Regions from separate parts of the Nitrincola iocasae genome, predicted to be linked through region 2. Evidence: predicted binding sites of a transcription regulator. Region 2 holds the regulator's gene; the other holds the start of a gene.

Region 1 (3,421 bases), 430 kb from region 2:
TGCTTTAAGCATGATGGTGCCACCCGGTGTTTCATAACAACCGCGTGACTTCATACCGACAAAGCGGTTTTCAACAATATCCAGACGACCGATACCGTTGGCGCCGCCGATTTTATTCAGCGTCTCCAGCACGGTTGCCGGACTCATGCGCTCACCATCGATAGCCACGATATCACCCTTTTCATAGGTGAGTTCAAGGTAAGTTGGCTGATCAGGCGCGGCTTCAGGATTGATGCTCCAGCGCCACATATCTTCTTCAGCTTCAGCCCAAGGATCTTCAAGAATGCCACCCTCATAAGAGATGTGCAGCAAGTTGGCGTCCATGGAGTAAGGTGATTTCTTTTTCTTGTTGCTGAAATCAACCGGAATATTGCGCTCTTCGCAGTATTTCATCAATGTTTCACGGGAGGTCAGATCCCATTCACGCCAGGGTGCTATCACTTTAACACCCGGCTTGAGGGCATAGGCACCCAGCTCAAAACGCACCTGATCATTGCCCTTACCCGTAGCACCGTGGGAGATCGCATCGGCCCCGGTTTCGTTGGCAATTTCAATCAACCGCTTGGCAATCAACGGACGCGCTATAGACGTGCCCAGCAGGTATTCGCCTTCATAAATAGTATTGGCACGGAACATCGGGAAGACGAAATCACGCACAAACTCTTCGCGCAGATCTTCGATATAAATCTCTTTCACACCCAGCGCCTGCGCTTTGCTGCGCGCAGGTTCAACCTCTTCACCCTGACCCAGGTCAGCGGTAAAGGTAACTACTTCGCACTGGTAGGTATCTTGCAACCAGCGCACTATCACAGAGGTATCCAGACCACCGGAGTAAGCCAGAACAACCTTCTTGACGTCGGACATATTGATGCTCCCGATTTAACCAACTCCGGCTGTCTTGACCGGAGCCTGGCGACTAATAGATAAAACCCGATAATAACAGATTGCCGCAGGGCTTGCCTGTCAATCAGGACAGATGCGCTTTAAACGCTCAGTCTTTTTCAAGGCGAATAGTCACACGGCGGTTACGGGTACGATTTTCAGGGGTATCGTTGGCGACCACCGGATAACGGTCCCCATGAAAGCGGGTAATAATAGCATCTTCACTGACACCGCGGGAGACAAGATAACGGGTAACTTCCTCAGCACGGCGTTTGGACAAATCACGCAGCAACAAGCGTCGACCATTGTTATCGGTATGTCCATCAACAAAGATCTGTTGCACAGTATCATCGGTCAATACATATTGGGCAATCAGATCCAGACGCTCACGAGTCGCATCCGATAATTGATGCTCCGCCGTAGGAAAGAGTACAGCGGTTCGGGCTATTTGACGATAATTAACCGGCAGCAACCCAGTCAAACACCCCAGGTAATCCTGATAGGCTGAATGAAAATTCACCGACATAATACCAACTGACACAGCTTCTGATGCACCGAACCAGCGATCAGCACTGAACGTTGGCATCAGCCCTTCATGCAATGCGGCTAACATCTGCGTCGCTTGCTTACCCAACACCTGAATCTGTCCCTGACTGACGTCCATTTCGCCGATAAACCGGGGAGCATGGCCCGGTGACCAAGGCGCCGCTTGAGCAACCAGTCGTGCACGCCCGGAAAGTTGCTGAGTCTGTGCTGGCTGCAGCAAAAACTGCAAACCTTCTCCAGCCTCCTGTTCAAACACCGCATCCCCGAAAGCCGGGATAGACTGCGACAAACGACAAACAAAAGGAGAAGCCTCAATATCCCATTGTACCGCATCGACAGGTGCCATAAATGTCACAGCCTGAAGGGCCTGAAAAGGCAAACACAACAACAGAAACAATAGCGCTCGGCCAGGCATACAACTTTCAACCCTATAAAAGACAGTAACGAAGACTCTCTGTATTATCGGCAGAATACGCCAGGGCTTTACCTTGCATTTCACTCCGCCTCTCGCGACTGCTAGAATAACACACTATTAACATTACATAGATTAAGGATATGGCTTGACCCACTCAGTTGACAAGACTCTTATGGCCGATCGTTTCCGAGGCTACCTCCCCGTCGTCGTCGATGTTGAAACGGCAGGATTTAATTGCCGTACTGATGCGCTACTTGAAATTGCCGCTGTCACGCTGAGCATGGACGAGAACGGCTATCTGATGCCGGAGCGTACCTACAGTGCCAATGTCATTCCGTTTGAGGGCGCTAACCTGGAGCAGTCAGCCCTGGCATTCACCGGTATTGATCCCTGGAATCCGGATCGGCAGGCGATTAGTGAAGCACAAGCGCTGGAAAATATTTTCAAACCCATCCGCAAAGCGATTAAGGCTCAGGGATGCAAACGTGCCATCCTGGTGGGACATAACGCCACCTTCGATCATAATTTCGTCAGTTGCGCGACGGAACGCCAAGGCATCAAACGCAATCCTTTCCATCCATTTTCAACCTTCGATACTGCGACATTGGCAGGGCTTGCCTGTGGACAGACCGTACTGGCTAAAGCCTGTGAAGTCGCCGGGATAGATTTTGATAATCGCAGTGCGCATTCAGCCATTTATGACACTGAAAAAACTGCCGAGCTGTTCTGTATGATTGTAAACCGCTGGAAAGATATGGGGGGGTGGGATCTGGTACTGCAAACCCGTTGATTCGGAGTTGCAAGGCGGCAGCCGGACTGAAGTCCGGCTGCCGTTAAGAGAATCAAGCCTGGGGCTGCTCTTCTTCAGCGCCGGCAGCAGCGGCCTTAACCAGAGTTTCAAGCTCGCCGGTCGCACCCATTTCGCAAATAATGTCACAGCCGCCCACTAGTTCACCGTTGATCCACAACTGCGGAAACGTTGGCCAGTTTGCATATTTGGGCAGCTCAGCACGAATGTCCGGATGCTCAAGGATATTCACAAATGCAAAACGCTCACCACAAGCCATCAGCGCTTCAGTAGCACGGGATGAAAAGCCGCATTGAGGAAAGCGCGGGGTACCTTTCATATAAAGCAGAATTGTATTGGATTCAATCTGCTCTTTAATCACATCGACAACACTCATTGAAGCACCTATTTTCTGTAAAACTCATATTCGGTATCAGGCTGGCGGAACATACTTAAGCCTCACCTGCATAATCAGGCATTATATCCGACAAAAAAAGTCAGGTAAAATTCACACCTCTGATTACAAATATACGGGCTCAGGCTGAGAATTCAATCTGTTTTACGCAGATAATACCCGTCCACCCACAAAGTGAATTGCTAAAACCTGAGGATAAGCCTAGAATAACTCTTTTTTTGGCAGCTCTGGCTGCCTTTTTGCGTTGTAGGGAGAGAAGCTGAATGGCCATACAACCACTGATGAATACCTATAATCGTCTATCCGTCGCCTTTGACCATGGTCAGGGCGCGTGGATCTATGACACAGATGGACACAAGTACCTGGATGCACTTAG
Region 2 (3,421 bases):
GCTGACCAAGCTGGATGAATCGGGAAGTATCGGAGATGCTTTGACGCTGGCCGTGGAGCGGCAGTTGCCGGTGGCCTATGTGACTGATGGGCAGAAAATACCGGATGATTTGATTGTGGCACAGCGTCAGGATCTGGTCAGTCGAGCGGTGCTTGCAGCACAATATACGGGTTCCGAGACCGGCAGTGAAAGTGACAGTCAAATGTTCAGGGCGGGCTAGGCACTCATGAAGCAAGCACCACATCCAGTAAAAGTGATTGCCGTGACTGGCGGTAAAGGCGGGGTCGGTAAAACTAACGTTTCTGTGAATCTGTCTGCTGCGTTGAGCGAAATGGGGCAGCGTGTTGTGTTGATGGATGCCGACCTGGGGCTCGCTAATGTGGATGTGCTGTTGGGGCTGCGAGTTAAAAAGAATATTACCGATGTACTTGAGGGGCGTTGCTCACTCGCTGATGTATTAGTTAAGGTGGATAAGAACATGTCTATCGTACCAGCATCTTCAGGTACTCAAGCTATGACGGCTTTGTCAGAGCATCAGCATGCTGAGCTAATACATGCATTTAATGATATCGCTGAGCTGATGGATATTCTGATTATAGATACAGCTGCTGGTATATCAGAGTCGGTGGTTAGTTTTGTTAAGGCGGCTCAGGAAGTGTTGGTGGTTGTTTGTGATGAGCCTACGTCAATTACCGATGCGTATGCTTTAATTAAGATGTTGAACCGTGATCATAAGATGACGCACTTTCGGATACTGGCCAATATGGTCCATTCTGAAACCGAGGGGCGTAATATGTTTAATAAAATACTCACAGTAACTGACAGGTTTTTGGATGTAACGCTTCAATACGTTGGATCAATACCTTATGATGATGCAGTTCGTAAAGCAGTGCAGAAGCAAACACCTGTTTTAAAAGCATTTTCAGGAAGTAAAGCATCTGCAGCTTATCGGCAGTTAGCCAATAAAGTAGAAAACTGGCCGGTTTTAAAAACGCCGCGTGGCCACTTGGAATTTTTTGTTGAGCAGTTGGTCAAGCGACATTAACTGAATACCGGAAACCTGAGCTGTATGTATAACCAGCTTCAATTTAAAACCAGTAATGAGCTGCTGGAACAATATAGCCCGTTGGTGAAGCGCATTGCCCAGCATCTTCTGGCCAGGTTGCCATCCAGTGTTGTGCTGGATGATTTGGTGCAGGCTGGTATGATCGGTTTGCTGGAAGCCTCAAGAAAATTTGATCCGGGTAAAGGGGCGAGTTTTGAAACCTATGCCGGTATCCGCATTCGAGGATCTATTATTGATGAGGTTCGTCGTGGTGACTGGACGCCGCGATCGGTTCATCGCAACGGACGCCGTGTCAGTGAGGCTATTCGGGTTGTAGAGTTACGAACCGGGCGGGACGCATCGGATGCTGATGTGGCAGCAGAGCTGGATATAACCGTTGCTGCTTATCATGCTTTATTGCAGGATTCACTGGATAGTCGACTTTTTAGTATTGATGAGCTGAGTCATGATGAAGACGATTCAGTGGGGATGCAGTTTGAAGGTGATGATCCTGGACCGGATGAGTCATTTCAGAGTGCGTCATTTCGTCAGGCACTTGCCGACGCTATCGGTACATTGCCTGAACGTGAAAAACTGGTCATGGCGCTCTACTATGATGAAGAACTTAATTTGAAAGAGATTGGTAGTGTTCTGGGTGTCAGTGAGTCAAGGGTCAGTCAGATACATACCCAAGCCGCACTGCGGTTAAGGGGGCGGTTACGTGATTGGCAGTGATTTTTGTTTGTTATCCGTGTCGGGCCTGTCTAGTATAGGTTTAGCACGCTTATCTTTTACTGTAGAAAGCCGGGGGGGCAGTGTCTTGTGAAAAAAGACATCAGGATTCTTGTTGTGGATGATTTTTCCACTATGAGGCGAATAATCAAAAACTTGCTGCGAGATCTAGGCTTTACCAATGTGGAAGAGGCTGATGATGGCAAAACAGCTTTGCCGATTCTTAAGCAAGGCCGTATCGAGTTTCTGATCACTGACTGGAATATGCCAGGCATGACTGGTATCGATCTGCTGAAAGAGGTTCGTGCTGATCCAGAACTCTCACATATACCTGTGCTTATGGTTACGGCCGAGGCTAAACGTGAGCAGATCATCGCCGCTGCTCAAGCAGGTGTGAATGGTTATGTGATCAAGCCCTTTACGGCTGTCGTTCTCAAAGAAAAAATCGAAAAAATATTTGAACGTATCACCTGAAGTCGCTGGCAAGAGATGGAATAATGAAAAAAAAGATAGCCACACTGGAATACGATGGTCTCGAGGACCTGCTTGGGCAGATGGCCCGAGAGTTGGTTGAGACGATTGAGCAGGGTGATCTCAGCCATGCTATGGAGCTGATAAATGATCTCCAGGAAGCTCGGCATCAGGTTTTTTATAATGAAGTTGGCCATCTGACACGTGGGCTTCATGAGGCTATTAAAGCCTTCTCTTCCGATATTGATGACAAAATTCCATCAACAGATGTGAGTAATCTGCCAGCCATGACAGATGCATCTGATCGTCTCGCTTATGTTATAGAGCTGACAGATAAAAGCTCACATGAAACCATGGATCGAGTAGATCGTTCGCTGAGTCTGGTGGATCGCCTGGATGGGCAGTCTGAGCGCTTTCGTGATTTGCTGATGTTGGTAGGCCAGTTAGAGGGTGATTTCAAAGCCCTGGATGGGGTCTATGATCGTACCTGTGATGTCAAAAATGAGTCCGAAAAAACAATTGCAGAACTGCGCGCTACCCTGACTGACATTCTGGTTTCCCAGAGCGTTCAGGATATAACCGGTCAGTTGATTCGACGCGTTATCACCTTGATGACGCAGGTTGAATCACAGCTGGTTAAACTAATGGATATGGCTGCCAAGGTTGAGCGTCTAACCGGTATCGAGATGCCTCATGGAGATGATTCCAGTGAGGATCAGGATGCGATACGTGCTCAGGGACCGCAGCTTAAAAAGAAAGAAGCCGGTGCAGTCAGTAGTCAGGATGATGTGGATGAACTGCTCTCGAGCCTTGGGTTTTGATTAGGAGATCTCTATGAGTTTGGATGTTGATCAGGAAATTCTTGAAGATTTCCTAGTAGAGGCAGGAGAGATACTTGAGCTTCTGTCAGAGCAGTTGGTCGAACTAGAGCAGCGTCCTGATGATCGGGACTTGCTGAATGCGATCTTTCGCGGCTTTCATACGGTCAAGGGGGGGGCCGGTTTTTTACAGCTTGATACCATGGTGGATTGTTGCCACAAAGCTGAAAACCTTTTCGACCAGCTGCGTAACGGCGAACTGACTATTTCCCCGTCACTTATGGATGTGGTACTCCAGGCTTTGGATTCGGTCAATTTGATGTTCGAGCAGGTGCGTGGTGGCAAAGAGCCAGAA

What was found. Region 2 encodes FliA, which starts transcription of late flagellar genes. Its sites were predicted from a motif close to CTAAAGTTNNNNNNNNNNCNGCCGATA; they were not measured.
Region 1: the regulator FliA is predicted to act here: its motif matches at 1,889-1,915, upstream of F5I99_RS04645 (flagellar protein MotY).

Annotation. Positions count from the first base shown of each region.
Region 1 covers NZ_CP044222.1:981,833-985,253, reverse strand. The annotation lists gene F5I99_RS04650 (argininosuccinate synthase) at 1-864, opposite strand, end outside; gene F5I99_RS04645 (flagellar protein MotY) at 992-1,843, opposite strand; gene rnt (ribonuclease T) at 2,016-2,633, shown strand; gene grxD (Grx4 family monothiol glutaredoxin) at 2,686-3,027, opposite strand; gene F5I99_RS04630 (aspartate aminotransferase family protein) at 3,309-3,421, shown strand, end outside.
Region 2 covers NZ_CP044222.1:552,156-555,576, forward strand. The annotation lists gene flhF (flagellar biosynthesis protein FlhF) at 1-220, shown strand, start outside; gene F5I99_RS02610 (MinD/ParA family protein) at 227-1,045, shown strand; gene F5I99_RS02615 (RNA polymerase sigma factor FliA) at 1,070-1,780, shown strand; gene cheY (chemotaxis response regulator CheY) at 1,880-2,251, shown strand; gene F5I99_RS02625 (protein phosphatase CheZ) at 2,275-3,069, shown strand; gene F5I99_RS02630 (chemotaxis protein CheA) at 3,083-3,421, shown strand, end outside.